DNA from 3 places in the Paenibacillus sp. FSL W8-0919 genome. Region 3 is predicted to be linked to each of the others. Evidence: predicted binding sites of a transcription regulator. Region 3 holds the regulator's gene; each other region holds the start of a gene.
What was found. Region 3 encodes Rex, which represses fermentation and respiration genes when NADH is low (regulators of the CRP and FNR family bind a similar motif). Its sites were predicted from a motif close to TTGTGAAATATTTCACAA; they were not measured.
Positions count from the first base shown of each region.

Region 1: a site for Rex is predicted at 8,329-8,346, ahead of ric (iron-sulfur cluster repair di-iron protein). Genes of this name have one in related genera too.
Region 2: a site for Rex is predicted at 4,204-4,221, ahead of adhE (bifunctional acetaldehyde-CoA/alcohol dehydrogenase). Genes of this name have one in related genera too.

Region 1 is NZ_JBBOPV010000001.1:5,150,128-5,160,401, reverse strand. Features, by position in the region: gene NST44_RS23290 (alkaline phosphatase family protein) at 1-1,593, shown strand, start outside; gene pdxR (MocR-like pyridoxine biosynthesis transcription factor PdxR) at 1,610-3,028, opposite strand; gene NST44_RS23280 (DMT family transporter) at 3,149-4,123, shown strand; gene NST44_RS23275 (DUF2512 family protein) at 4,325-4,675, shown strand; gene NST44_RS23270 (DUF3231 family protein) at 4,779-5,285, opposite strand; gene NST44_RS23265 (manganese catalase family protein) at 5,469-6,323, shown strand; gene NST44_RS23260 (Crp/Fnr family transcriptional regulator) at 6,572-7,093, shown strand; gene hmpA (NO-inducible flavohemoprotein) at 7,057-8,265, opposite strand; gene ric (iron-sulfur cluster repair di-iron protein) at 8,603-9,301, shown strand; gene NST44_RS23245 (nitrate reductase subunit alpha) at 9,573-10,274, shown strand, end outside.
Region 2 is NZ_JBBOPV010000001.1:5,625,399-5,635,672, reverse strand. Features, by position in the region: gene NST44_RS25610 (IS3 family transposase) at 1-834, opposite strand, end outside; gene NST44_RS25605 (transposase) at 846-1,142, opposite strand; gene NST44_RS25600 (IS4 family transposase) at 1,496-2,704, opposite strand; gene NST44_RS25595 (Crp/Fnr family transcriptional regulator) at 3,213-3,938, opposite strand; gene adhE (bifunctional acetaldehyde-CoA/alcohol dehydrogenase) at 4,322-6,955, shown strand; gene pflB (formate C-acetyltransferase) at 7,343-9,589, shown strand; gene pflA (pyruvate formate-lyase-activating protein) at 9,696-10,274, shown strand, end outside.
Region 3 is NZ_JBBOPV010000001.1:5,460,439-5,470,712, forward strand. Features, by position in the region: gene NST44_RS24680 (hypothetical protein) at 1-436, opposite strand, end outside; gene NST44_RS24685 (cell wall elongation regulator TseB-like domain-containing protein) at 700-1,218, opposite strand; gene NST44_RS24690 (amidohydrolase) at 1,247-2,545, opposite strand; gene NST44_RS24695 (redox-sensing transcriptional repressor Rex) at 2,523-3,185, opposite strand; gene dinG (ATP-dependent DNA helicase DinG) at 3,254-6,121, opposite strand; gene NST44_RS24705 (hypothetical protein) at 6,350-6,979, opposite strand; gene panD (aspartate 1-decarboxylase) at 7,090-7,473, opposite strand; gene panC (pantoate--beta-alanine ligase) at 7,466-8,356, opposite strand; gene panB (3-methyl-2-oxobutanoate hydroxymethyltransferase) at 8,353-9,231, opposite strand; gene NST44_RS24725 (biotin--[acetyl-CoA-carboxylase] ligase) at 9,523-10,274, opposite strand, start outside.

The DNA of each region.
Region 1 (10,274 bases), 310 kb from region 3:
GTAGGCTGTGGGAATAAAGAGACGAAAGAGCATGATTTGCTGCATGTGAAGTCCAAGCAGGGGGCCGATAAGAAGAAAGTGATCTTTCTTATGATAGACACTTTGATGGCCCAATCCATCGATGAAGGGATCCGTCAAAAGCAGCTTCCAACCTTTCAGTATCTTATCGAGAATGGACAGTATCATAGGGATATGGTCAGTTCGTTTCCGACGATGTCGGTGACGATTGACAGCTCGATGCTGACCGGAACCTATCCTCATGAACATCGAGTACCCGGGCTTCTTTGGTATTCGGCCGAGGAGAAACGGTTAATCAACTACGGAACCGGTCCGATGGAGATTCTGAGGCAGGGCGTGAATCATGTGCTTGAGGATGCCCTAATCAACCTGAACGGCCGGCACCTCAATCCGAAGATTCCTACGATCTATGAAGAAGCGGCCAGACTCGGGTTGACTTCCGGCTCGATCAACGGTTTGGTGTATCGGGGAAAATCGGAGCATACCCTCTCCATTCCAACGTGGATCGAGGTACCGACCTCACTTCATCGCAACATCAAGGTCAAAGGCCCCGATCTGTTGACCTTGGGTGCCCTCTCCAATCCGCTGAACGGCAAAAAGAATATGCCTGATAGCATTGCCAACCGATTGGGAATGGATAACAAATTTGCGCTGGAAGCCTTGGAATACTTAATCAAGGAGAAGAAGCTGCCGGACTTTTTATACGTGTATTTGCCGGATCTGGATCAGAAGCTTCATAAGAAAGGGCCTTCGGATTTGGAAGGCGTCAAGAAGCTTGACGCTCAGCTTCATTCCATGCTGCAAGCCTTCGGATCGCCCGAACAAGCGCTGGATGAAGCCGTGATCATCATTGCGGGCGACAGCGGCATGACGCAGCTGCTGCCGGCTGATCAGCATTCGGAAATCGACCTTCCGGCCATACTGAACGGGTACCGTATCCTGCGTCCGGGCGAGCGGCCGACGGATGAAACCGATGTGATCCTCGCCGTGAATGAAACGATGGCTTACGTATACAACGCGAATGGGAAGTACTCGCTGCAAGAAATTGCAGGCAAGCTTCTTAAGGACAATCGTATCGACATGGCCGCATGGAAAGATGACGGATGGATTCATGTCACCCGGAGTTCTTCAGGCAAGAAACTGAAATATCGTGCGGATGGTCCGTTCTCGGACACCTATGGGCAGAAGTGGGAGATCGAAGGGGACATGGACGCTTTGAATCTGAAAGCAGGCAAGAATGATGGGGACGGGGGACAATCCATAAGCTATGGTGAATACCCTGATGTTCTGCAAAGACTGGCGAGCGCTCTTCATTCCCACGCCGGGAGCTATATGGTTGTAACCTCGAAACCGGGTTATGAGCTCAAAGACCGAAGCTCTCCGACGCATGAAGGAGGAGGCGGGCACGGATCTATAAGGAAGAAGGAATCGCTTGTGCCGCTCATTATTTGCGGAACAGACCGTGAACCCCGGTACTTGCGTGTGATTGATCTAAAGGCGTTCCTGCTGGATTTGCTGGTGGAGCCATCACAAGGCGAGAAGCAAAGGAAGATCGACGGAGAAACCGCGCGATAGTGCGGTTTTTTCATGGTTATTTAAGGGGGGCAAGCCGAGCGGATGACATATATCCCCGGGCAATCAGAAATTCTTTCAGCACCGCAAGCCCATCTTCGATCTGTTGAGGTTCCAGGTGACCATAGCCGAATAACAGCTTATTGGCGTGAAGTCCTTTGGCAATCGCGTGATATTCAACAGGTGTTATCCGGATCCGGTTGCTCCTGCACATGTCTTTAAAGGACGGATCGAACTGCATATCCTCGAATTCGACCGCAAGATGCAGTCCGGCTGCATCGCCCCATAGCCGCCAACGGTCACCGAATGATGCCTTTAATGCTGTCAGGAGCGCTTGTCTACGTTCACGATACAGCTTGCGCATGCTTCGGATATGCCTGTCAAATTTCCGTGTCCGTAAAAATTCTGCTAATGCCTCTTGCTCGAAGGGAGGGTTCTGCACATCCGTATGCGTGCGCAAATAACGCCATCGCTCCTGAAGGCAATGCGGAAGAATGACATAGCCGATCCGAAGGGCCGGGAACAGTACTTTACTGAACGTTCCGATATAGATCACGCGATCCGGATCCACGGCATAGAGGGGGGAAACCGGGTCTCCTTCATACCTAAATTCACTGTCGTAATCATCCTCAACGATATAGCTGTCATTTTCCCTCGCAAACCGAATCAAAGCCGCACGACGATCGGCAGGCAATATTCCGCCAAGCGGGAATTGATGCGAGGGGGTTACATAGACAGGGCCGCTAATTCTTGGGAGCTTGTCTGTTAATAAGCCAAACTCATCCACCGGAACGCGTTTCACTTGATAGCCTTTATTGATGAACGACTGGAGCATTTCGATGTTCGTCGGATCTTCAACGATAATCGCCTGATCCTGCCGGTACAACAGGTGGGCAATGACACTCAAGGCGTGGGTCGCGCCTGCCGTTATGAAAATATCCAGCGGATCTACCACAAGTCCTTTACTCCGGTACAGCCAGGAGGATATTTCAAAACGCAAGCTTGGCAGTCCCTGGGGGCCCGTATACCCGAGCATATCGTTAGACATCTCGCGGCAAGCCTTGATCGAGATTTGCTGCCACAAATAATTAGGGAACCGCCGGAGCTCCGGTTGGCCAGTACGGAAATCGGCGAGGAGGGGAAGAGGCTGTTCCTCGCGCTGCCGAGCAACCTCCTTTTTCTCCGTATGGACAGCTACGCCTTCCGCGATCCTTGTTGGAGCTCCCTGGCGGCTTACAACGAATCCCTCAGCCAACAGCATATCAAAAGCCTCATTCACCGTATTTCGGGAGATCTTCAGTTCCTCCGCCAACTGACGGGTGGAAGGAAGGGCTTCCCCTGCACGAAGCTTTCCGGCAACAATTTGTTCCTTGATTGCCAGATAAATTTGACGCTTAAGCGGAACCTCGATTTCTCGCCGCAATTCGAATCCCCACATAATTCCTCCAACTGGTTTGTATAAATTCAAGCTGAACTGGTTCTTCAACCAACTCCGATAAGATTGTACCATGTTGAGGATATCAAGCGACTATTGTTTTTTGTGAGGATGTGAACTCGGGTGGAAAGATGGAAAGGGATGTTGTATCTGTTCGGGGCGTTTACGCTGGCAGGTACTTCGGTTATTACGGCCTGGCTGTTGAACGGCAAGCTGGGCGCGTTCACGATTACGGCGATCAGTCTTCTGCTCGTGCTTATGATTCTAGTACCGATGCGATTGCAGGCGCTGGTTCGTACGCTCAGGAGCCGAGCCGGCACAAACTGGCGTCAACTGCTGCTTCAAGCTGTCTTTGGCATGTTTTTGTTCCGCATGTTTATGCTCTTTGGCCTCTCCCATACCAGCGCTGCGGAAGCGGGGATCATTACTGGGGCAACGCCGGCTATTACCGTAGTGCTGGCAAGGCTTGTTCTGAAGGAGCGGGTAAACCGCTTCAGTCTGCTCGGAATCGCTAGCACGGTCAGCGGAATTATTCTGATTCAGGGGCTGTTCTCGCAAGATTATCCCTTTACCGTACAGCACTTAATCGGAAATGTGCTGGTGCTCTGCGCGGCTTCTAGTGAATCGGTATTCAATATCCTGTCGCGTATGAGCTCGACAAAAAATGACGGACGATCACAACAACCGGTGGATCCGGTTGTGCAAACGACGCTGGTATCTGCGATAGCGTTCCTTCTTTGTCTTATACCGGCGGGGTTTGAACACCCGCTTCGGTCCCTTGCAGGGATCGCATGGGAGGAGTGGCTAGCGCTGATCTGGTACGGTCCCTTTGTGACGGCACTTGCCTTTGTGTTTTGGTATGCGGGAATCCGCCGATGCGATGCTTCCACGGCGGCGGCATTTTCTGGAATGATGCCGTTTACCGCCCTGGTGCTGTCCGTGGTCTTGCTGGGTCAGCGGGCAGGAGTGGAGCAATGGGCCGGAGGGCTGCTGGTGGCGGGTGGCATGGTGCTGATCGGCGTGAACCAGAAACGAATAGGAGGTGAACGTAACATTGGCAAATCCGGACTGAATCTAAATACGGCTAAAAGAACTTAACAGTAGCAAACAACGGAGCGGGGAGAGAGGGTTATTTAATCGATAGCTTGTATTTTCCCTGTATCCCCGATTTCAACGATGAAAATAAAACGACAGGGCACGCACACGGTTCCATTAGAGATCATTCTTGCTGTTTGATTGCGCTGAAACGGGTTATAAATGTAACAATTGGATAACCTAACTTCAGAAGGAGTGATAATTATGGAAAAGCTGTTGGTTAAGCTGCTGGTTCACGGCGTCATGATCACGGGCTTGCTGCTCGCTCTTTCAAACGCCACGCTGATTGCGGCCCTGATCACCGCGCTGGGCATAGGCATTGTTGCTTATCTGCTCGGGGATCTTCTAATTCTGCCAAGGACGAATAACATGGTAGCGACCATCGCGGATGCAGGCTTGGTATTCGTCATGCTGTGGATCATTGCCGATGCCGCCAATTGGACGCTAAGCTTCCCGGAGATACTGCTGCTTACGGTTTTGGCAGGAGGCTTTGAGTATTTGTTCCATATGTGGCTCCTGCGGGATCATACCCCGGTTCGAAGACAGCGCGCTTAAGCCTTGTTGGAAGCCGCATTAAACGACCGTCCATCGATCAAAAGGAAGAGACTCAGCTTGGCTTTGATCCTGCTGAGTCTCTTTGCTATTCGTGCGGCTGCTGCTATTCAGGCCTCTTCGCTTGGAGCGGCGGAGGAATAAGCCAGCCCTTCTCCTTGTTCATGCGAAGAATCCGAAGGCCGAGGGCCGCTTTGGTTGTATGGTATTTCGCAAACAAAGCGCCGATATCTTCCCGGATGCTCATTCCCATCACTTTGCTGCAAGAAGCGAGTCCTAGCGCATTCTCGGCAGCGATTTTGGCGGCGATTTCCGGATCGGTGAACCGGGCGCCCATCGGGATTTCCTCGAGCTTGGCAGGAGGCCGTTCAGCCAGCGCCGGAGCCGGCGTAATGCCGTTGTCGGTCAGCAATTCGTCGCATTCCTTCATTTCAAGTCTCGCTTGGTCGAGCAGGTCCTCAAGGATCTTCTTCAGCTCCTTGTCTCCTGCATGATACATATACGCCTCATAGCAAGAGATGGTGCCCTTGGCCATCATGGACGTTTCCCATACGCTGAAGATTTCGCCGTAATGCATAGGCTCATCTTTCGGATTGCCGCTTAAAATACCCAATATGATTCGCTCCTTTATATTTATTGAACATCGTCATTATGTACAGGAACCATGTATTTCATGCTGCAACTTCTTGGGCGTGCACAGCAGGTAATTATTACATAATCCCCAGCGTGCATGAAACTTGTCCTTGGGAATGAAACTGAAGGCATCAATACAATCCAGGAAAGCGGAGGCATCGCCATGTATTTCTACAAAGAAGACTTGATCAATTTGATCGTGCCGGATCAACCCGATCCCGCTGCCGCAAAGGTGCTGCAGGAAACGCTTGGCGGACGGTTCGGCGAGATGCGCACGATGATGCAGTTCTTTTTCCAGAGCAATAACTTCCGGGGACTGGACACCCAGTTTCGGGATTTGATACGAGGCGTGTTTTTAGAGGAAATCAGCCACGTCGAGCTCGTCCAGCATACGATCAACCAGCTGTTGACGGGAGCCGGCGCTGATGGCGCGGGCAATGCCGGAATCGATGAAGCGCCGCTGGATGAGGCGGTCAAGCACGCGAACCCGCATCACTTTATTATGGGAGCTCAAAGCTCGCTGCCGGTCGATGCGGCAGGCAATCCATGGATGGGCAATTATGTGTACGACCATGGCAATCTGGTGGCGAATCTGCTCGATAATCTCGTGCTGGAATCAACGGGAGTATTGCAGAAATCGAGAATCTATGAGATGAGCACGAACAAAACGTTCCGGGAAACGCTGGCCTTCCTGATCGTTCGCGACAACGCCCATCAGAACGCGTTTGCCAAGGCGCTGGAAACGCTTGGCGTCGAGTGGGGCAAGCTGTTCCCTGTACCGAATTACGATATCAATAAGTATCCGGAGTGTAAAAAATATGTGGATATGGGCTTCCATAATGCCCAATTCAATTTTCGGCTGGATAACACGCGAATCGGTGAAATTTTCAGCGGCCAGACGCCAAGCCGAAACGGCGGCAGTCTCCAAGTCATTCCGCCGCCGGAAGGCTTCCCGGTGCCGAACTTGCCTGAGCTCCCTAACGAGCATAGCCCCGGAACACGCGATCTGAATGCCTAACTTCGCGTTTCGCAAACAAAACCGCCTTTTGGTTCAAGGCGGTTTTGTTGCGGGAATGTACCACAGTACCAAGCAGCAGGGGGATCATGGAATTTCTATTAACGGCAAAGCCCGGTTCCTCAGAACGAACTGAGAAACCGGGCGGTTGCCATTACATCATCATCGCCTATAAACAGGGTTTTCTTGATCATATCATGACGCTTACGCTATGATTAGAGACAGTTTCATGATTGAGGAGGTACCTGTTTATGATCCTACATAAAGGAGAAACCTTATTTCGGCAAGGCGAATCAGGCCCGCTGTTTCATGTGAAGAGCGGCATGCTCAAAATCGAGCGTGTACACCAGGACGGAAATGCTTTGCTAGTCAATTTGATTGTCCCCGGGGAAACGATTCCGCATCATTCATTAATTACGCCCAAGCCCTATTTCGGAACGGCGGTTGCATTAGTGACAAGCGAGATTCAAGTTTACCGTCCGGATGAATGGTATGGTTCCTTGGAGCAGGACCCGGTTCGATATCGTTCCATAGCGCTTCAGCTGCAGGATAAGCTGCGAATGATGCAGGAGCGGATTGATCAATTAAGCGAAATCGAGCCCATTGAGCGATTACACAAGCTTCAGCGGTGGTTCGAGCAGTATATCTCACCAGCGCGCCTTACGGATGTCCTGACCCAAGTGGAGATCGGCCAGCTGATCGGGCTGCGACGGGAAACGGTCAACCGGCTGCTCCGTCAGGAAAGGCTTGCAGCAGGACCAAAGAACTCGTAATGGATCCGGTCGGAAGGAATATCCATTGCCAGAAGCGCGTCGTTGATCGTCTTCATGAACGGGATCGGACCGCAGAAATAATAGACTGCCGATGACCCGGGTACGGTATCTTTTAACCATGCCAGGTCGATCAATCCGCTCTTATGGTATCCGCCATCCTCTGCGCCCGGGTTGCTGTAGCACCACCGGTAAGAAATATTCGGATTCATTTCCGCGAGCTCCTCGACATGCTGCTTCATTGCATGGACATTGGCATTTCGTGCTGCGTGGATAAACATCACCTTACGCCCCGGTTGTGCTTCAACAGCGGTGTTCAGCATGCTGATCATCGGAGTGAGCCCAACACCGCCGCTGATGAGGACGAGCGGAGACGAATCCTCCAGGTTCAATGTGAAATCGCCGGCAGGAGCCGAAAGCTCCACGATCCCGTTCTCTTCAACGGACTGATGGAGGTAATTCGATACTTTCCCTTCCGGAGTATCAATGCCTTCGGCCTCCCGTTTTACTGAAATCCGGTAGTATGGCTTGCCAGGCGCATCAGACAAACTGTACTGGCGGTTCAAGGTATAAGTTTCGCCGGGTATTTGTAGCCTGATGCTGACATATTGTCCAGGCTCAAAAGCGGCCAGCGGGCCTCCGTCCGCCGGAACGAGATAGAAGGACGTAATAACTTCGCTCTCCCGTACTTTTCGCTCGACCCGGAACGGTTTGAAGCCGCTCCACCCCCCGACCTGCGTCTCCGATTGCTTATACATCTCATCTTCAACAGAAATGAATGCATCCGCAATGACGCCGTATGCTTCCTCCCACGCCTGCAAAATTTCTTCGGTTGCTGCATCTCCAAGCACCTCTTTAATTGCTCCTAGCAGATGCTCCCCGACAATGGGATAATGCTCCGGTTTGACGCCAAGACTCCGGTGTTTATGCGCGATTTGCTTAACGGCAGGCAGGATAGCCTCCAAATGGTCGATGTGCAGCGCCGCTGCATACACCGTGTTTGCAAGGGCGGTTTGCTGGCGGCCTCGCTGCTGGTTGGCATGGTTGAAAATATTCAACAGCTCCGGATGCGCTTTGAACATATTCCGATAGAAGGTGGAAGTGATGGTAACGCCATGTTGTTCCAGGACAGGAACCGTTGATTTGATGGTTGCGATCGTTTTTTCGCTTAGCATAAAGCTGCGCCTCGCTTTCATAAAGTGGATGATATCATTATAGATAACCCGTTTCGCATGGTATTGTGATTTGAATCACATAAAATCGCAACAATTTGTGACTTTAAAATTTGAACAGGAACATTTACAGGTACATTTTAAAGAAGGCTTGCCGTTTCCTTTAGGGCTCCATGCAGGGTTTGAATGGGTGCTTCTGCTTCGGGGCCTGCCGTTCACAATTTGTCCCCAATCCGTATGACTGCAATCACTGAGGCGGATTAAAGGGCTGTCTATACTTGAGGCGTGAGAAACGGCCAGCAGCTAAGCTATGGCCACAAATGACAGGAGGTTTTTTTCTATGAGCACCATTACGCTTCATACCCATGTCTCGGATATCGTTTCCTCCGTGCCTCAGACGGCTGATTTATTCCGTTCGCTTCGCATCGATTTTTGCTGCGGCGGCCAGATTCCCTTGGAGAATGCGGCCGCACAGCGGCAGCTGGATCCCGAAGCTGTCCTGAATCAGGTCAAGCTGCTGCAGGACAAATTTGAGAAATACCAGGAGAGCCGTCCGGCCTCCCTGGGCGCTCTTGAGCTCATCGAGCACATTCAGCATAAGCATCATGCATTCTTGCGTGATGAATTGCCGGCTCTGACCCCATATGTTACTAAGCTTGCCCGTGTCCACGGAGAACGGCATCCTGAGCTTTTGCGGGTTCAAGAGCTGTTCACGCAGCTCAAGAAGGAACTGCTGGAGCATACGCAGGATGAAGATCAGAATGTCTTCCCGCTTATGGTCCGGGTCATCACCGAATCCGAGACGGATGCCGGAAAGCAATTACTGTCCCTGATAAGCGGGCTTGAGGAGGAGCACTCCAGTGCAGGCAGCATATTGCAGGAGCTTCGAGAGGTCACCAATGATTGGGAGCTGCCGGATGATGCATGCGGCACATACAGACTTGTCTATCAACGCCTTGCGGGTCTTGAGAAAGACACCTATGATCATATCCATTTGGAGAACAACGTTCTGTTCCAAGAAATTCGCACGCTCCTATAGCAATGCCCATCCTGTTATTATAGATACCCATTCAAGAGCCTTTGCCCGCCGGGCAGGGGTTCTTTTTGCATCTGCATCTTCCCAAGATGGGGACCCCAGTGCGTGCCTGAAAAAAAGGCTGCCGCCAGCATGACGAGGGATTTCCCCTGCGAATATAGGAGTTTCCCTAGTAGGATGCCTCCAACGATACCTGCATAATGAATGCATACGAATGGACGATACATGGATTCCCCAACCATGGTCATTCAAGCAGAAGGAGTTGACGCGTCCTATGAAACGCAAATCGGGACTGACATTCTTCAAAAGAGTGGAGAGCTACTCGGACAATTGGTCCGTCCTGGAAGAGAAAAGCCGGGAATGGGAGGATATGTACCGCAAGCGCTGGTCGCACGATAAGGTCGTTCGGACGACCCACGGCGTAAACTGTACCGGCTCCTGCAGCTGGAAGGTGTTCGTGAAGAACGGAATCATTACCTGGGAGAACCAGCAGATCGATTATCCGTCATGCGGTCCGGATATGCCGGAATTTGAGCCGCGAGGCTGTCCGCGTGGAGCCTCATTCTCATGGTATGAGTACAGTCCGCTTCGAATTAAATACCCTTATATCCGAGGTAAGCTTTGGAGGATGTGGAGCAAGGCTTTGGAGTTGCACGAGGATCCGGTTGTGGCTTGGGCCAGCATTGTGGAGGACCCGGATCAAGCCAAGGCTTACAAGCAGGCTCGAGGAAAAGGAGGGCATGTGCGCGTAACTTGGCCGGATGCAACAAAGCTCATCTCCGCACAGCTGATCTATACAATTCGTAAATACGGCCCCGACCGGATTGCCGGATTTACCCCGATTCCGGCGATGTCGATGATCAGTTATGCGTCAGGAGCCCGGTTTATTTCCTTGCTGGGCGGAGAAATGCTCAGCTTTTATGATTGGTATGCGGATCTTCCGCCCGCCTCGCCGCAAATCTGGGGGGAGCAGACC
Region 2 (10,274 bases), 160 kb from region 3:
CTCAAAACGCACCGGGGACATATACCCAATCGTACTGTTAGAACGTTTTCGGTTGTAAAAAAATTCAAGGTAACGGTACAGCTTCTGCCCGGCTTCCTCTTTTGTTTTAAACTTAGGTTTGCTGTAAATGAATTCTCGCTTTAGGATACTGTGAAACGCTTCAATACAGGCGTTGTCGTAGCAGTTTCCTTTGCGGCTCATACTGGGCTTCATGTTAAATTGCTTCAACTGTTCACGGTACTCTTTAGCGGCATATTGCGAACCGCGGTCGGAATGGTGAATCAATCCCTTCGGAGGCTTCTTAGCAGCATACGCCATCTTTAGGGCATCGAGGGTAAGGTCTGTGGTCATCCGATCGCTTAGCTTCCAACCGACGATTTGTTTGGTGTACAGATCCAGGATGCTCGCAAGGTAGAGTTTCCCTTGGCGGCAGGGGATGTACGTGATGTCAGCGACCCACTTTTCGTTGGGCTTTGTGGCTTTGAAATTTTGTTCCAACACGTTAGGGGCAATCGGGAGATCATGCTTGGAATCGGTCGTAACCACTCGGAACTTACGGGCCATGCATGAACGAAGGCCATGTTCGCGCATAATGAGGCCCACCGTACGTTCCGATACCGTCCATCCTTCCTTCACCAGCTCGTTTCGTATTCGGGGACTGCCGTAGGTTTCATCGGAGTCATAGAAGTGCCATTTCACACGTTCAGCCAGCGTTGCCTTACGTTTTTCCCGTTCAGAAGCTTCAGAGGTACGCCATTTGTAATAACCGCTCCGAGACACGTGAAAGAGAACGCACATCTTCTCCAATCGAAACTCGGAGCGATGATCTTCGATAAACTGGAACCTTAGTTCTTTTCTTTGCTGAAGATGTGCATGGCCTTTTTTAGGATCGCAATTTCTTCTCTCAAATCATCAATTTCGCGTTTCTGATCTTCGATAAGTTGGGTTTGCTGACGTAAGGTTTCCCCATGATTGACAGGCTCGTGCTCGAATGTTCGATACTTTTTGACCCAGTTGCGTAATGTGCCTGGATTAATGTTCAACTCATCGGCGATCTGCTCCAGCGTCTTCGACTGTTCTTGCACGTACTTTACGGTTTCACGCTTAAATGTCTCGTTGTAATGTTGTCTATTGCCACTCATTTTTTTTGACACCCTCTCGTCTGCTTTGTTTCATTATCGTTTTATCACTAAGGGGTGTCCACTTTTTATTCTAGCTGCAAAAAGGGACTTGTGAAGGCGCAATGCGCGCCACAGAAGCAAACAAGTCCCGAAAAGGGACTTGTAGTGGCGCAATGCGCGCCAGAGAAGCAAACAAGTCCCCAAAAGGCATGAGCGTTGCATAAATCTTTACATCAGCAATCACTTGGATGAAATCTGAATAAGAACAATTAATTTACAGTTGTTTTTTCGAGAATTACACCAAAAGATCCAACACTTTCTTAAATGTAGCTACGTTTTCCTATAAAATGTATTTTGTGCAAGATTTTTGTTTCCTAAGTCACTTTGCTTGTTTTAAAAATGCCAATGCTCGTTCGTAATTCAGGTACCTTCCTTGGTGCACCGCGTGGCTTTCCAGAAGTTGTTCGCGTAGGTGCTCGAAACAGAGCATTCAAGAACTGGGACCACGGATGATACATGTGAATTCGAAACAATTCAAGGACACGCCAAACGCTTTTCTTGGTTTCTAGACGTAGCTGCATATACTGTGCCAGCACGTAAGCGATCAGCGCAAGGTAAATCTGGTTCCATATCGCTTGCGGCTTATAGCTGTGCAGTTTTTTTAGGCGCAGATGCTGCTTTATCCATTTAAAGAAAAGTTCAATAAGCCATCGGCATTTGTAGATATGAGCTACTTCTTCGGCCGTTATGTCCTGTCGAGAGGTAAGTAGGCGATAAAAGCGCCCCTGCTCATCATAAAACTCTACGAGCCGGACTCGTTCCTTCATCTTGCGCCAACCGCTACCTACGTTCACAAGAGCATCTCGTGTGATCGGACTTCCTGGAGGGATTTCTCGTTCCTCCACAACATGGATTGAGGTGCGATCTCTCATTCGCATGACAAATTGAATGCCGCGCTCCATCCAGTTATCCATGTTTTTGTAGCTATCATAACCACGGTCCATGACATAAGTTGCCGCCTGCTCGGTGACCAGTTCGACCGCCCCGGCTCGGTCGCCTACGTTTAAAGTCGATGGGATGACAGCGTCCGGATATACCACTTCGGGTGAAGCGGCTACGAGCCGCACATGCAGCTTTACCCCGCTGGAGGTATGCGAAACTCTGGCCCAATCCCCAAGTACCAAGGGGAGTGTGATTTTCGACGAATCAATGAGTGCCAGAGGTCCAATGGTTGAAGAAATGCCCTGCTGGTGAGCCGTCAGCTTCTGGACACGGGCAACGCTATGGAGAAAAAGCATGTGCAAGATTTCCGTCGGGATTTCGCTGAGTTTCCGTGACAATTGGGCTGCGCTGATGCTGGGCAGATCGAGGATGGACCGAATGTCAGAATGTGCATAAATTTGTTCTTCCATCTCGATATAGCTTTGCCAATGGTTGAGCTGAGCCAGAATGAAAATGAGAATGCTTTTGTTGATGGTGAGCTTCTTGGCGTAGCGATCGGCATGAAGGAGTCGATCGTGTACATCCAAAGGCAGTAAAGAAAGCAGTTGACGAACGACAGTGTTTTGGGTTACGTTATCCATGGTTTGGACTCCTTTTTAGAGGTCGTGGACAACGTGCTACGTCTTCTAAATTAGGAGCCTTTTTTTGTTTTGTCCATGAAAAAGATACAGGTAGTTACAGAAATAGTAACTTCAGCAAAAGTTGTGATAGGTTTTATGCAACGCTCATGCCCAAAAGGGACTTGTAGCGGTGGAATGCGCGCCAGAGGAGCAAACAAGTCCCCAAAAGGGACTTGTAGTGGCGCAATGCGCGCCAGAGGAGCAAACAAGTCCCCAAAAGGGACTTGTAGTGGCGCAATGCGCCAGAGAAGCAAACAAGTCCCCAAAAGGGACTTGTAGTGGCGCAATGCGCGCCAGAGGAGCAAACAAGTCCCCAAAAGGGACTTGTAGTGGCGCAATGAGCGCCAGATGAGCAAACAAGTCCCCAAAAGGGACTTGTAGTGGCGCAATGCGCGCCAGAGGAGCAAACAAGTCCCTAAAAGGGACTTGTGAAGGCGCAGCGCATGCCACGCAGGGTGACCAAGTCACCCTAGATCCGGCAGATTTCCTTCGGACACAGCTCGCAGTGGCAGATTTCCTGCAGCATCGACAAGTCTTTAATGACGATCAGCCCGCCTGCATACTCGATCGCTTCTTTTTTGCGGAGATCGCTTAGCATGCGGTTGACACTCTCGCGCGTGGCTCCGATCATGTTCGATAGGTCCGTATGGGTAATTTTTTTGTTGATCAAGGTGCTTCCGTCAGCCTGCTCCTGCCCGTACGTATTGCCAAGACGGATCAGCGTCGAGCACAGCGCCCCTGGTTTGCCGTACATCATCAGATCCCGAAATTTGGTCTGGGTAATCCGGTGGTGGACGCCCATCCACTTCATGAAATCAATCGCGAAGTCGCAATGCTGGCAAACCAGCAGCTCCAGATCCTTGTTCTCGATGACGCCGACCACGCTGCTTTCCAGCACTTCAGCCGAGTAGCTGTGGTTGCTGCTGATGAATGGATCGGCATGCCCGATCAGATCACCCGGATGATACATATATAGAATAAGCTCTTTGCCTTCATCGGTCGTTTTCGTTAATTTGATCCGTCCCTGCTTTACATAGTAAAGCTTGTCGGCCAAGTCGCCTTCCCAGAACAAATGCGAGCCTTCAGGGAGGGCGCGTTCCTTCATGGTAACCAGCAGACGGTTTCGATTTTGTTCCGAGAAGCACTGGATATTCCCTAAGCTTTCTAGTTCTAAAACGTTGTCTACAGTATTCATGTCGGTATCTCCTAACATCTTTAAATTTGATCAGTTCAATCTTGAATGATTTGTTACCTCCATTATAACGTGAAAAAAATCACTTGAAAGGGTATTTGGGAGGAAAATAGTGGCGAATTTTCAAACTTTGTGATCTAGTTCACGTATAGGGAGGATCCTCTTAACCTTTTCTCGGCCTTGCGCCACTCCGGTCGCGACAGATATCGGATAGCCAATTCCGAAGAGGATGTCATGAATCATAAAAATATATAGCCGAACCAATATTATGTGAAATAATTCACATAATATTATGAGACGCTATGTTACGATCGAACCGTAGACAACAGAAACCAATAAACAACCGCGAAAGCAACCAAACAGAAAATCATGGGAGGATGAGAGAGATGGCTGTAAGCAAAGCATCTGGAGAAACCAAAGCATCCGCAGAAACCAAAGTCAAAGAACAAACGGCTGAACAATACGTACAGGGCTTAATCGACCGGGCGAACCGGGCTCAAGCGCAGTTTATGGAGCTGGACCAAGAACAGGTCGACCGAATCGTGCATGCGATGGCGATGGCCGGGCTCGAGAAGCATATGCAGCTGGCAAAAATGGCGGTCGAAGAAACCGGACGCGGCGTATACGAAGATAAGATCATCAAAAACCTGTTTGCAACAGAGTACATCCATAACAATATTAAATACGACAAAACGGTGGGCGTGATAGAGGATAACCCGTACGACCAGTTCCAAAAGATCGCCGAGCCGATCGGGATCATCATGGGGATCACCCCCGTAACGAACCCTACCTCAACCACCATCTTCAAAGCACTGATTTCGATCAAGACGCGCAACCCGATCATTTTCGGATTCCATCCGTCGGCACAGGCTTGCAGCCGGGAGGCTGCTGCCATTTTGCTGGAGGCCGCGCGTAAGCATGGAGCCCCGGCGGATTGCATTCAATGGATTGAGGAGCCGTCCATGGAGAAGACCAATGCTTTAATGCATCATCCGGACGTGGCGTGCATATTGGCAACCGGCGGTTCCGCCATGGTAAAAGCGGCTTACAGCTGCGGCAAGCCGGCACTCGGCGTCGGTCCGGGAAACGTGCCGTGCTTTATCGAGAAGTCGGCGGATCTCGACCAGGCCGTGAATGACCTGATTTTATCGAAGACGTTCGACAACGGGATGATTTGCGCGTCGGAGCAGGCTGTCATTATCGAGGAGCCCGTGTTTGAGCAAGTGAAGAAGAAAATGATGGCGGCCGGCTGCTATTTTATGAACAAGGAAGAAACCGTGAAGCTGTCGGCTAAGGCCATGATATCCGACAAATGCGCGGTCAATTCTGCGATCGTCGGTCAGCCGGCGGTTAAGATTGCCGAGCAATGCGGCCTTGATGTCCCGGCAGGCACCAAGATTCTGGTAGCCGAGCTGGACGGCGTCGGGCCGGGCTATCCCCTGTCCGCGGAGAAGCTGAGCCCTGTGCTGGCGTGCTACCGTGTCAAAAACGCGCAGGAAGGCATCAAACGTTCGGAGGAAATGGTCGCCTTCGGAGGGATGGGACATACGTCCGTCATTCATTCGCATAATGAGGATGTGATCCGGGCGTTCTCGAGCCGCATGAAAACCTGCCGCATTCTGGTGAACCAGCCGTCCTCGCAGGGCGGAATCGGGGATATCTACAATACGAATCTTCCATCCCTGACGCTGGGGTGCGGATCGTATGGCCGCAACGCAACCTCTTCCAACGTAACGGCCGTTAATCTGATCAACGTGAAAAGGGTGAACCGCAGAACCGTGAATATGCAGTGGTTTAAAGTCCCGGATAAAATATACTTCGAAAAAGGCTCCACCCAGTATCTTGCCAAAATGCCGGGCATATCGCGCATTGCCATTATCACCGACCCGATGATGGTGAAGCTCGGGTACGTGGAGCGGGTTGAGCATTACTTGCGGCAGCGAAGAGCGCCCGTAGCGATCGAGGTGTTCTCGGAGGTCGAACCGGATCCTTCAACGACTACGGTTGAACGGGGAACCGAAATGCTGAACAGGTTCCAGCCGGACTGCATCATTGCTCTCGGCGGCGGTTCGCCGATGGATGCGGCGAAAGCGATGTGGCTGTTCTATGAGCACCCGGATGCCGATTTCAAAGATCTGAAGCAGAAATTTATGGATATCCGCAAACGGGTGTATAAGTATCCGAAGCTTGGCCAGAAAGCGAAGTTCGTTGCCATTCCCACCACATCGGGCACAGGCTCGGAGGTCACGAGCTTCGCCGTAATCACGGATAAAGTTTCCGGGCACACCAAATACCCGCTAGCCGATTACGAGCTGACGCCGGATGTGGCGATCATTGATCCGGAATTTGTCTACACGCTGCCGAAGACCGCCGTCGCCGACACCGGCATGGACGTGCTGACGCATGCCATCGAAGCCTATGTCTCGATCATGGCGAACGATTATACGGATGGGCTTGCCATCAAGGCCATTCAGCTCGTATTCCAGTATCTGGAGCAATCGGCGCTTACCGGCGACAAGCTGGCCCGGGAAAAAATGCATAATGCCTCGACGCTGGCCGGCATGGCCTTCGCCAATGCGTTCCTGGGCATCAACCACAGCCTTGCGCATAAATGGGGCGGTCAGTACCATACCGCACATGGCCGGACGAATGCGATCCTTATGCCGCACGTCATCCGCTACAATGCGAAGAAGCCGACAAAATTCGCCGCTTGGCCGAAATATACCCATTTTGTGGCTGATCAGCGGTATGCCGAGATCGCTCGGATTCTCGGTCTGCCGGCTAGGACGACGGAGGAGGGCGTCAATAGTCTGATCCTTGCGATTCGGGAATTGAATGCCAAGCTCGGCATCGAAGAATCGTTCCAGCAGCTTGGCATTGATCCACAGGATTTCGAGAATCGCGTCGACGAGCTAGCCGACCGTGCGTTTGAGGACCAGTGTACGACGAGCAATCCGAAGCTGCCGCTCGTGTCGGAGCTTGCGGATGTATATCGCAACGCGTTCTATGGACGGTTTTAACCATACGAGACGAAGGGTAAGTAAACCCTAGAGGGATGGATGCAGCCTTCTGCCGGCCACGTCAGCCGATAGCAGAAGGCTGCATATTTGTTTCCAACCCCGGCCTGCAAATTCGGGTGATAAAAGTCACGAAAAGCTGCATCCTTGTGACTTATATCACAGATGTAAAGATCCACCAGGGTTACAATAAGGGTGTACAAAATAAGCGAGATGAATCTCGGATCTTTACAAATGCAGCTTGCGGGCAAAAGACGGAACCGGCGCGCCTCAATTAGTGAAATAAATCACATTTAAGGGTTTGAATCTGAAAGCCAGAGACTTCCCGCGGTGCGGAGGGTTCCCGCCGTATTGCCGCAGGCCGCAGCTTAAAACTAGGAGGGATTCGAAATGTCGGTGATGGAGCAGTATGCAGGCTGGAGAGGTTTTAAGTCAGGGAAATGGAATAGGAGAGTCGACGTCAACGATTTTATTGCCAGAAACATAACGCCTTATGAGGGGAACGAGGAGTTTCTTGCCGGGCCGACGGATAACACAAAGGCTCTCTGGGACATCGTATCCGATTTAACCCGCAGGGAACGTGAGGCCGGAGGGGTGCTGGACGTTGATGTGAATACGCCGTCGACGATCACCTCCCATCAGCCGGGATATTTGGACAAAGAGAAGGAGAAGATCGTCGGACTTCAGACCGATGAGCCGTTCAAGCGCTCGATTCAGCCGTTCGGCGGCATCCGGATGATGATTGACGCATGTAATGCGTACGGCTTTGAAATGCCGCAGGGCATCGTGGATATGTTTACCCATATCCGCAAAACCCATAACCAGGGTGTGTTCGATGCATACACTTCCGAAATGCGGGCAGCGCGCAAAGCCGGAATCATCACCGGCCTTCCGGATGCTTACGGACGCGGACGCATTATTGGGGACTACCGCCGAGTGGCCTTGTACGGAGTCGACGCGCTTGTGCAGGATAAGCTTAGGGAGCTGGCCGAGCTTGAAGTGGACGCGATGGATGAGCCGGTTATCCGTCTGCGCGAAGAGCTGTCGGAGCAGATCCGGGCGCTGAAAGAGCTGAAGGAAATGGCGGCCATGCACGGTTATGACATCTCCAAACCGGCCAATACGGCGAAGGAAGCGTTCCAGTGGCTGTATTTCGGCTATCTGGCGGCGATCAAGGAACAGAACGGGGCCGCGATGTCGCTTGGCAGGGTATCTTCCTTCCTTGATATTTACATCGAGCGCGATCTCGCCGAGGGCAAGCTGACGGAAGAGACGGCTCAGGAGCTGGTGGACCATTTTGTCATGAAGCTGCGTATCGTAAAATTCCTGCGTACGCCGGACTACAACGAACTGTTCAGCGGAGATCCGACTTGGGTGACGGAATCGATCGGCGGCATGTCCGTAAACGGCGTTACCCGCGTGACGAAGAACAGCTTCCGCTTCCTGCATACCCTGTATAATCTGGGACCTGCTCCGGAACCGAACCTGACTGTCCTATGGTCCGAGAAGCTGCCGGAAGCCTTCAAGAAATATTGCGCCAAGGTTTCGATCGAAACCAGCTCGATCCAATACGAGAACGATGATCTGATGCGCCCGATTTACGGGGATGACTACGGGATCGCCTGCTGCGTTTCGGCGATGCGAATCGGCAAGCAAATGCAATTCTTCGGCGCAAGGGCGAACTTGGCCAAAGCGCTGCTATATGCCATTAACGGCGGCAAGGACGAGAAGAGCGGCGCCCAGGTCGGCCCGGAATATCCGGCGATCACGGCCGAGGTTCTCAGCTACGACGAGGTCATGAAGCGGTTCAAGCCGATGATGGAATGGCTGGCGAAGCTTTATATGAATACGCTGAACGTCATCCACTATATGCATGACAAATACAGCTATGAACGGATCGAGATGGCGCTGCATGACCGGGATATTTTACGGACGATGGCATGCGGGATCGCCGGCCTGTCCGTAGCGGCGGATTCGCTGAGCGCCATCAAGCACGCGAAGGTTAAGCCGATTCGAAATGAGCAGGGGATTGCCGTGGATTTCGAGATCGAGGGGGACTTCCCTTGCTACGGCAACAACGATGACCGGGTGGACAGCATCGCGGTGGAGCTGGTGGAATCGTTTATGAGCATGATCCGCAAGCACAAAGCATACCGGGATGCCATGCCGACGCAGTCGGTGCTGACCATTACGTCGAACGTCGTCTACGGGAAGAAAACGGGAACGACGCCGGACGGTCGCAAAGCGGGCGAACCGTTCGCGCCAGGGGCGAATCCGATGCACGGCCGCGACAAGAAGGGAGCGCTCGCCTCGCTGACGTCGGTTGCAAAGCTCCCGTACGAGGACAGCCTCGACGGTATCTCGAATACGTTCTCGATCGTGCCGAAGGCGCTGGGCAAGGACGCCGATACCCGCATTCGCAATCTCGTAGCGATGCTGGACGGATACTTTGGCGATGACGCCCACCACTTGAACGTCAACGTATTCGACAGAGAGCAGCTGATCGACGCGATGGAGCATCCGGAGAACTACCCGCAGCTGACGGTGCGCGTATCCGGATATGCGGTCAACTTCGTCAAGCTTACCCGCGAGCAGCAGCTGGATGTCATCAACCGGACCTTCCACGGTTCGATGTGATGATAGGCGATAAAGGCATAATACGAAACTTGGCCGGTAGAGCCGGAATACGAGCAGCGGGAGAAAGTCCCGGATGACTAAGCGGATACAGAAAGGATGATGCCCCATGCTGAAAGGCCATGTACACTCCATAGAAACGTTCGGAACGGTGGACGGTCCGGGTATCCGCTTCGTGCTCTTCATGCAGGGCTGCCTGTTAAAATGCCAATACTGCCATAACCCGGACACGTGGGGGTTGCACGAAGGTCAGGAGATGACGGTGGAGGAGGTATGCCGGGAGATCGAGCCGTATTTAAGCTATTACCGCGGTTCAGGCGGAGGGCTGACGGTTTCCGGCGGGGAGCCGACGCTGCAATACCCGTTCGTGGCCGAATTGTTCAAGGAAGTGAAGAAACGCTGGAACTTGCATACGGCCTTGGACAGTAACGGGTACAACGAACCGGATAAAATTGCGGAGCTGCTGGATTATACAGACCTTGTGCTGCTGGACCTTAAGCATATTCGCGACGACAAGCATATCGCGCTTACAGGCAAATCCAATGAGCGCACGCTGAAGATGGCCAGATGGTTGTCGGACCACGGAAAAAAGATGTGGATCAGGCATGTATTCGTTCCGGGCATCCACGACGAAGAGGAAGATCTTGCCGATCTGGGGCAGTTTATACGCACGCTTAAGGGCGTGGAT
Region 3 (10,274 bases):
CGTCGATCGTCGCTTTTGCGCTCAGATTCGGCGTACCGGCGGCCAGCCGATCCAGGGATTTCTGGATGTTGGTGTATTGCTTGTTATCCATTGCCTCCGCAACAGACAGCATCGCCTTTTCCCACCACTCATCCAACGCCTCCGAGGAGTGGTCCTCGACTTGAATTTTAAGCTCCCGGCTGCCGATCACGGATTTGCCTTCACGCTTGATGTGCTGAACCAAGCCCTGCAAATTCGTGTCCGGAGCCAAATCGAGTTTCAAAGATACGGCATCCTGTTTAATATCTATATGAGAACTTTTCACGCCTTCATATTGAGAAACAACATCGGCCAGCGGACTCTGGACAGCGAAACGCTGATATAGAAACCATCCGCCGAAGAGCACCAATGCCGAAATGACAACCGTCAGCATGATAGGGACAATGCGTAGTTTCATGAAGTGCCTCCTTCAGTAGTAGTAATTTGTAGATTAGAATAAATCACATTTATATACAGTATCATATGCTATGACTAATAGATCGTTTTCTGTCTAATGAGTACAACAATGAGTATATCACATAATCTATACTTTTTCATGCCTTCCTGTGAAAATATTAAGAACAGTTTTTCCATATTTTTCAGACAGCGCTTACAAACCCAAAACAAAGAGGCTTCCTTGTACAATCGCGTACAAGAAAGCCTCTTTCCTGTATAACTGATTTATTGATTTGGAAGAATAATGTCCTCTCCGATCGCCTGTCCGTCCTGGAAGCGATAGAAGCGATAACCTAATTGGCCCTGATTCTCATATTGGAGCTGCCATGTATACTCGCCTTCATACATCACGGGGAGCAGCCGCTTGATCACAGCACCCGGCATCTCATTGCGAATCTGCTCGCGCATCTGCTCCTCGGACAATCCGCTGCTGAGCAGCACGGCCTGAACCGCATCCTTGCCTTCAACAGGAAGGTTATCATCCGTAAACTTCACCCAGACCATGATCTGATGCTTGTCCTGATTCGTTCCCGTGATGACCCAATAATTGTTGTTCTCGCCCCATACCGATTTGTAGGTCTTATCCTTCGTCACCAGGCCGCCATGCTGGCGAGCGGCTTGCACCGCCAGGCTCTCCTCATTCCACGTGTCCTTCATGACATAGGAATAGTACAGCTGCACGCATAGCAGCGCCAGCAGCAGCCCGGATATACTAAGCAAAATCCACTTTGTTCTCTTTTTCAAACCGTCTGATCCTCCCCCTTAATCTGCCCTAAAGGGTCGAAAGACGCTCGAATGAACGCTGGGCTTCACGGCGGATCCGTTCCTCATCCAGCGTGAGGCAGGAGCCGTGCTTAACCACCTGCTTGCCGTCAACCCATACATGCTCCACATCCTTGGCGGAGGCCGAGTAAATTGAATGCGAAATGTAGTCCGTGCGCGGCAGGAAATGCGCTTGATCGGTATCCAGTGCGATCATGTCCGCCTTCATCCCGACGGCCAATCTGCCTACGTTATCAAGAAATGCCGACCGTGCTCCATACTCGCTTCCCATTCGAAGCGCTTCGGCTGCCGGAATAGCCGTCGGATCGCCGCTGACGCCCTTGTGGATAAGGGCGGCCAGGCGCATTTCTTCGAACATGTCCAGGTTGTTATTGCTCGCTGGTCCATCGGTTCCTAGGGACACTGTCACACCTGCTTTCAACAGCTCGGGAACACGCGCAACACCGCTGGCCAGCTTCAGGTTGCTGCCGGGGTTATGGGATACCGCGACATCATGCTTAGCCAATATTTCAATCTCTTCGTCCGTCAAATGCACCGCATGCGCAACCAGCGTCGGACGCGAGAACACGCCGAGCTTCTCCAGATGGGCCACCGGACGCTGTCCGTAGTCATTCACATTCTGCTGCACTTCGGCTGCCGTTTCGGACATATGGGTATGAATCGGCAGATTCAAATCATGCGCCGCTTGAACGAATTTCTCAATGAAGTCTGGCGGGCAGGTGTAAGGCGCATGCGGCGAAATCATCGTCGTAATCCGGCCCTCCGCCTGACCGTGCCAGTCCTTTGCAAAGGCAATCGCCTCATCCAGCTTCTGCTTCTGTACTTCCGGAGGACACAGCCCGATGACGCCTCTTGTCAGCACTCCCCGCATTCCGGAGTCTTGGACAACCTTGGCGACCTGATCCATATGGTCATACATGTCAACGAAGGTTGTCGTACCGCCCTTCAGCATCTCGAGCACCGAGAGCGAAGTGCCCCAAAATACATCGTCGGCCGTAAACTTCGCTTCCATCGGCCACATTTTCTCCTGCAGCCAAACTTGCAGGGCCAGATCATCGCCAAAGCCGCGAAGCAGCGACATGGCTGCATGTCCATGCGTGTTGACCAGCCCTGGAAGGAATAACAGATGCGTTCCGTCCATCACCTGGGTTTCTGCATCGACCTGAGGCTCCTCTTCCCCCAAATACGTGATGCGGTCGTCCTCCACAACCATATACCCGCGGAGAACCGGCTGTCCTTCCTGAAGCACGGCAAATGTTCCGTTCTTAACCATCCACTTCGTTGTCATGCTGCGCATCCTCCTTCCCATTGTCCAAATAGTAAGCCAGACTTTGCAGATCCGTCGTAAAATCCGCGGTGTGAATGCGGATATGAGGCGGCGCCTTCAGAATCGTCGGGGCAAAATTCAAAATCGCCTCGATTCCGGCGTTGATCAGCTGATTGGCTACGTTTTGCGCTTCAAAATCCGGTACCGTAATGATCCCGATTCGAATGCCGTATTCCTGGACCGTCTTGTCCAGCTCTTCCATCGGCTGCACCGTCAAGTTATTGATCTTCAGCCCGATTTTCGGAGGATACGAATCGAAAATCGCCACAATCTTCATATTATCTTTCAGAAACGCGTTGTAATTGGATAGCGCATGTCCGAGATTGCCCGCACCCACCAGCGCAACGTTGATCTTCTGGTCCAGCTTCAAGATTTGGCGGATTTTCTCAATGAGATAGGAGACATCATACCCGATGCCCTTCCGGCCGAAATCCCCGAAATAGGCCAAATCCTTGCGGATTTGGGCCGGGTTCAGGTCGAGCTTCTGCCCAAGCTCCTGTGAGGAGACGGTGGACACCTCCCGCTTATGAAGCTCATTCAAATAGCGCAAATAGACTGGCAATCTGCGGACTACGGCCTCTGAAATTTTATCCGATTTCATGCATGCTCCCCCTATTAATAGGATGATAGTTCATCGCTTCCAATATAAAGCCTTGCTCCCCTTTAGGTTCACTCTTTTTCATTCTCCCTTTCCTCGAGCCACTGCGCAATACGGGGGACGATCCCCTCGGTCGGCATATGCTCCATTTTCGGTCCGGGCAGGGAATACAAGAAGTATTTTCCATAATACGATTCGATTACCCGGGTATCGTAGACGATCACGATTCCCTTATCGTGGGCGGTCCGAACAAGCCGCCCGAAGCCCTGCTTGAAGCGGATGACCGCTTGCGGCACCGACAGCTTCATGAACGGGTTCTTCTTCTGCTGCTGCAGCAGCTCGCTCTTCGCCTCGACCAGCGGATGGTTGGGCGGCTGGAACGGCAGCCGGACAATCGCCAGGCAGGTCAGCGCTTCTCCGGGAATGTCAACACCCTCCCAGAAGGAGCTGGTCCCGAGCAGAACCGACGCGCTGCTATCCTGGAACCGGCGTATCAGCTTCGTACGGCTCGTACCATCCATTCCCTGACCAAGCACCGTAATATCGCTGGCAGCCAGCGCTTCCTTCAGCGGCTCGTGCACCTGACGAAGCATCCGGTACGACGTAAACAGGACGAGCATACGACCTTGGGTCGCTATTGCCGCTTCAGAGAGCGACTTCACAAGCGTATCCACAAATACCGCATCCCCCACGGAGCCCTTCACGCTTGGAAAATCCCGCGGAATGACAAGAAGCGCCTGCTCCCTGTAATTGAACGGGGACGGCAGCTGAACCGTGTTCAGATTCCCTGCGTCCGCCGCCTCCTGGAGCCCTAGATTATCGATCATGAATTGAAACGATTTATCGACCGACAGCGTCGCCGATGTCAGAATCACGCTCCGCTTCTTGTCAAAAAACAATTCCTTCAAATGCTTGCTCACATCAACGGGCACGGCGTAGAGCTGCAGCGACTTGCTGCGGAAATTGCCGTTGGCCTCCATCCAGTATACGGTTCCTTCGTCATTCAGAGCCATGAAGGACCGCAAATCCTCGCGATGCGCAGCCAGATCCTTAAACAAGCCCGACAGGTCAGTCAGCAGGCTGTCCGCACTGTAATCGTCAAGCTCTTCCTTCATCTCGGCGATCAGCTTGTCTCCCTTGCGAACGACGTCTCCCAGCGTCACGTGAATCTGCTGTTCCAGCTCGGCGAGCGCTCCCCAATCCTTCGGCTTCTTCGCAGGCGAGAGCCGCAGCGTATATTGCCCTGCATCTCCAGGAGAAGCATCGCCGCGTTCCGGAAGCAGCCCGAACAGCTGGTCGCTGAGTCGGTCCCAAGTTTCTTTCACCGTGATCAGATCAGGATAGATCCGGTCGATGACCGCCGACCATTCCCCGGATTTCTCATGGGGAGAAGCCTGGAGCAGCTGCCGCAGCGCAGGGAGCTGCCCGCTTCGGCTGTCCTTGTATAGACGCGTCAATGTATGAACCACCGTAAAATATTTCATCTGCAGCCCGAGATGCTTGCCGGCCACATCCTCCAAATGATGGGCTTCGTCGATGACGAGCCGCTCGTAGCTCGGAAGCATTTGGTGGTTCGCTTTTACATCGGTAAACAGCTTGGAATGATTCGTGATCACAACATCCGCAATGCCGGCCTCATGCTTCGCCCGATGGTAGTAGCACTTGCGGAACCACGGGCAGCCTCGTCCAAGGCATGAATCGGAATCGCTGGCGATCGTTTCCCAGAAATCGCCTCCGCGGCCGCCGAGATTCAGCTCCTCATCATCGCCGCTTTCGGTCTGTGTGAGCCATACCAGCATTTGGGCCGCCGTAATGACGTCCTCCTTCGGCGAATGAAAATCTCTCCTATTTATTTTATGTTCAAATTTTCTCAAACACAAATAATGACCTCTTCCCTTAAAGATGGCTGCTTTAAAAGGGAACGGCACTACCTGGGTAAGCAGAGGAATGTCGCGGTCTCGAAGTTGTTCCTGCAGGTTGATCGTATGCGTGCTGACCATCACCTTCTGCTCCTGCTTGACGCTTTGGTAAATGGACGGGAGCAAATATCCGAGCGATTTTCCAGTACCGGTGCCGGCTTCGATCAACAGATGCTTGTCCTCATCAAGCGCCTGCATCACTTCCTGGAACATGATGTCCTGCGCATCCCGGCTCTCATATTGTGGAAGCACTTCCTTCAAACGTCTCCGAACCTCATCCATATACTCATCAAAGCTCATGTTCGCCAGCGGATTGGGCTCCGCTTCATCGCGGACCGGAGCGATGTCCGTCCAATCCTCAACGCCTAATGCGAATTGGCGGTAGTAGGTATGAATGCTACCATCCTGGACGGCCTGCATCTCGCGCTCCACACGGATGCCGTCAAAGAACCAGGCCAAATCGCTGTCCTCTTCCGCAAACAGATCGCTCAGCCGCTGGATGGTCAGCAGAGGAAGCTCATCGATCTCCTCCAGGCATTTCAGCAGCACATTCGCTGTGGCAAGCGCATCGCTGTCCGCTTGGTGCGGACGGTCATGCTCGAGGCCGAAATGCGAGGAAACCATGCCGAGCTGATAAGATGGCAGCGAGGGGAAGCATATTTTCAAAAAGTGCATCGTATCTAAAATCCGGCCGCTGAACGGTAAATAACCGCAGCGATCCAGCGCGTTTTGCAAAAAGTTAAAATCGAAAGCCACATTGTGCCCGACCAGAACCACATCGTCCAGCATGGGCACGAGCTCCATCATCATTTCCTCCAAAGACGGCGCATCGGCTACATCGCTGTCGGAAATTCCGGTCAGACCGGTAATAAACGGAGGAATCGGAATCCCGGGATTGACGTACGTGCCGTACACGCGGGAGATGCCCCGATCCTCTTCGATGATGGCCAGCCCGACCTGGATAATTTCATCGGCAGACTGGTTGCCCGTGGTTTCAAAATCCAATACGGCAAATTTCATTTCGTTAAAATCCCTTTCTTCCAGACTAATTAACAGCATACCAGAAGTTGCGGCTTTTGAACATTCCGGCATACAGAATACCGGCTCCTCATGACCCGGACTCCTGCATGGAATTCACATTTCTGGCATGTCCCTAGAGGCATTCAGTACTTCTATAACAACGGCAAAAAGCGATGCTGAACAGCTCATTCCCTGAGCCTTAGCATCGCTTCTTGTTCAGACTGCTGCTTACAGCAGCGAGATCAGCTGACTGCCGTACTGCAGATCACCCCGGTTTTTCTTGCAAACCTCTAGATTGATTATCGGGTCGGGTAATGTCGGGTCGCTGTGAATCGCAAGGGTAAAACATTCCTCTGCCTTCGCCTGGCATCCGTTTAAGGCTTGAATGCAGCCGAGCGCGTTATACACCATGGCCCGCAGCTTCCGGTCTTCAGCCATCGGCAGGATGGACATGAGCACGTCGGATGCCTGGGAAGTCTCCCCCAAGTGAAGTTGGGATAATGCAATGTACAGCTTGATCAAGAGACTATCCGGATACACGGCTGCAGCGAGCTTGAACTGCGCGATCGCCGGCTCAAACATCAGCAGCTTATAATACCCTTGTCCCCGGATGAAGGCATCATGCTGCAGCTCAGGCGCCTCGGTCGGCGGAAAAACCGGAGGAGATACGGCATTTTCGCGGAAGACGGCCATCCGTTCCTCGAAACGGAGCCATTCCTCAATAATGCCGTCGCTCATGCTCTTCAGCATATTCCAGTTTTGTACAAGCGCCTGCTTTTTAGGGCCATTTGCGGTAGGGTAATGCTTCACAATTTCATCTAACATGTTGTTCATTTCGGCGAATACATGTTGAAACATAGCGTGCATCCCACCCTTAGCGAAAAAATGAGATCAGTGCGTCGACCTGAACTCATTTTTTGTAGAAGTGGTCCTTTTCATCCCTTTGCGTTCCCGACACATTTTGGTCATTACAGCACAGCTGCGTGTACTTCCCGGTATGAAGTCGTTACAGGCTTATTGTTCTCGTCAACGATTACGACCGTCGGCGTATGGTTCTCATATTCCTCTTTGGACATCATGGCATAAGAAATAATGATGACGTTGTCCCCCGGCTGCACGAGCCGTGCCGCAGCTCCGTTAAGACAAATCACGCCGCTGCCGCGCTCTCCTTTAATGACATAGGTCTCCAGACGGGCGCCATTGTTATTATTCACGATTTGAACCTTTTCATTCTCCAGCAAATCTGCCGCTTCCATAAGATTCTCATCGATGGTAATGCTGCCCACATAGTTCAAATTCGCTTCCGTTACGGTCGCACGGTGGATTTTGGATTTCATCATCGTTCTAAACATGGGAATCCCCCACTTTCGGTTGAATTAACGCATTATCGATCAGGCGCGTACGGCCGAACCGCACAGCGAGCGCCATAATGACTCCACGATCTGTCCCTAAAGCCTGCTCAGAATCCGCAATAGGAGAAAGCTCCGGGAACGTGAGCACTTCGGCGTAATCGATGTCGGCCAGCGGCGACTGCGTAATATGCTCCCGAAGCATCGTACGAATCTCGCCTGCCGTCACCTCGGGGTTTTGCTCAATTATCGCCTGCGCCGCCTTCAGGGAGCCGGACAAGACGAGCGCCTGCCTCCGCTCTTCCGGGCTGAGATAAACGTTGCGGGAGCTTAGGGCGAGACCGTCTTGTTCGCGAATAATCGGGCAAGGAACGATGCTCACGTCCATGTTCAAATCCCGAACCATCTGCTCAATGACGGCTACCTGCTGGGCATCCTTCATCCCGAAGAAGGCATAGGCCGGCTTTATGATATGAAACAGCTTGGATACAACGGTAGTCACCCCGTCAAAATGCCCCGGACGCGAAGCGCCGCAGAGCAGCGAGGTAATCTCCGCAACAGTTATCTTCGTTTTCGTTGGCTGCGGATACATTTCCTCAACGGACGGGATGAATACGGCATCCACCCCTTCTGCTTCCGCCAAGGCAAGGTCCCGCGCTTCATCTCTCGGATAGGTCTCATAATCCTCGCCCGGTCCGAACTGGATCGGGTTGACAAATATGCTGACAACGACCGTTCCGCACATTTCCCGGGCCTTGCGCATCAGACTGGCGTGTCCTTCATGCAGATAGCCCATGGTCGGTACAAGTCCGACGGCTCCGCTTCCTTCGTGTTGTCTTGCTTGGATAAATGCTCTTGCTTCCGCTATGGTGCGAATGACGTTCATGAAGTGCCCACCTTTTCCTTATTGCCGCCGTAGAGCGCCGGTTCGGAGGCTTGCTTATTCTCGGATTTGAATACATGCTCCTCGGCCGGGAACGAGCGGTCCTTGACTTCTCTTACATATTGAGCGATTCCGTCACGGATGACGGATCCGATGTCCGCGTAAGTTTTGACAAACCGTTTGTCACGGTAGGGGGAAGCGTATTTCAATATATCATGGTACACAAGCACCTGACCGTCACAATATCGGCCGGCGCCGATCCCGATAGTCGGAATGCTCAATGCTTTCGTAATTTCGGCTGCGGCCTCTTCTGTGACAAGCTCCAGCACGACCGCAAATGCGCCGGCTGCTTCGAGCGCCTTGGCATCGTTCATCAGCCGCTTGGCATCCTCGGCGTCCTTGCCTTGAATCCGGTAGCCGCCGATCTGGTTGACCGACTGCGGAGTCAGGCCGATGTGACCGAGCACGGGCACGCCCGACTGAACGATCCGTTTGACGGTATCGGCGATTTCAGCGCCGCCTTCGAGCTTGACGGCATGTGCATGTCCCTCCTGCATGAGTCTGCGCACGCCTTTCAGGCTTTCGTCGATTCCCCCGTGATACGTCATAAACGGCATATCGGCAACGATGAACGTATTCTCCGCACCGCGGGCTACAGAACGCGTATGGTACACCATGTCATCCAGCGTAACCGGAATCGTTGAATTGTAGCCCAGAACGACGTTGCCGAGGGAATCCCCGACCAGAATCATATCGATATCCGCCTCTTCCGCCAGCTTTGCGGACGGGTAGTCGTATGCGGTCAGCATGCTGATCGGCTTGCCGTCCCGCTTCATATTCCTCATCTTAACAATGTTCAATGGTTGCTTGCCTGTCATTGTGACACAGCCTCCCTGTCGTAAAAGTATAAGCACAACAAAAAAACCTTTTAGCACAGCTTGCTAAAAAGGTCCGAAAGGCAAAAAAGAGTCACTCGCGATCGTCCCTTCTGTCTCGGTCCTTTCGGCTCAGAGCAGAATCCAACGTAACCGGCATAACAGTTATGAAGGTGTTCTAAAATAATGCATGATTCCTAATGCTACTTGCCAAGAGTGCAGCTCGCAATCGATCGCGATACCGCCTCTGGCTATAGTATAACAAAGTCCGAAAATTTTTTCACCCTGTTTGATTTACCTGGTATTGAAAAGAATTTCGCCGGAGTACACCGGAACCATTTCACCTGCGTCGCTGCGCACCATAAGGGCGCCGTCCTTATTCAAGCCGGTAGCTGTTCCCGTGAAATCGCCTTGCCCCGACTGTACCCGGACTTCGCGCCCGACCGTGCCCGACAGCGCCTCCCATGCGGAGGCGATAGGCTCAAAACCCTGCTCATTATATAATTCGTAGAGAACTTCCATTTCCTGCATGATCGTTTGAATCAGCTCTGTCCGGTTGACGACGTTCCCGCCAGCCATCCTTACCGAAGTCGCCACGCTTCGCAGCTCCTCCGGAAAATCGGTCTCCTTCAGGTTTACGCTGATCCCGATTCCCGCTACGCAATAACGGATCCGCCCGTCCTCCGCGGTGGATTCCAGCAGAATGCCGCAAACCTTCTTGCCTTCATATAAAATATCGTTAGGCCACTTGATTTGTGTCTGCACACCCGCTGATTTTCCGATTGCGCGGCATACCGCCACCCCCGTGAGCAGGGTCAGCTGCTGGGTTAAATGCAGCGGCTGCTTCGGTCTCAGGATCAAGCTCATCCAGATGCCCTTGCCGCGGGGCGAATGGAATTTGCGCCCCATCCGGCCGCGCCCGCCGGTCTGCTCTTCCGAGATGACGAGCGTACCTTCAGGCGCGCCTGCCTCCGCCAGCTCCCGGGCATCCTCCTGCGTCGATACGGTTCGGTCCAGCAGCTTGATCTGCTTGCCGAAAGAGCGGC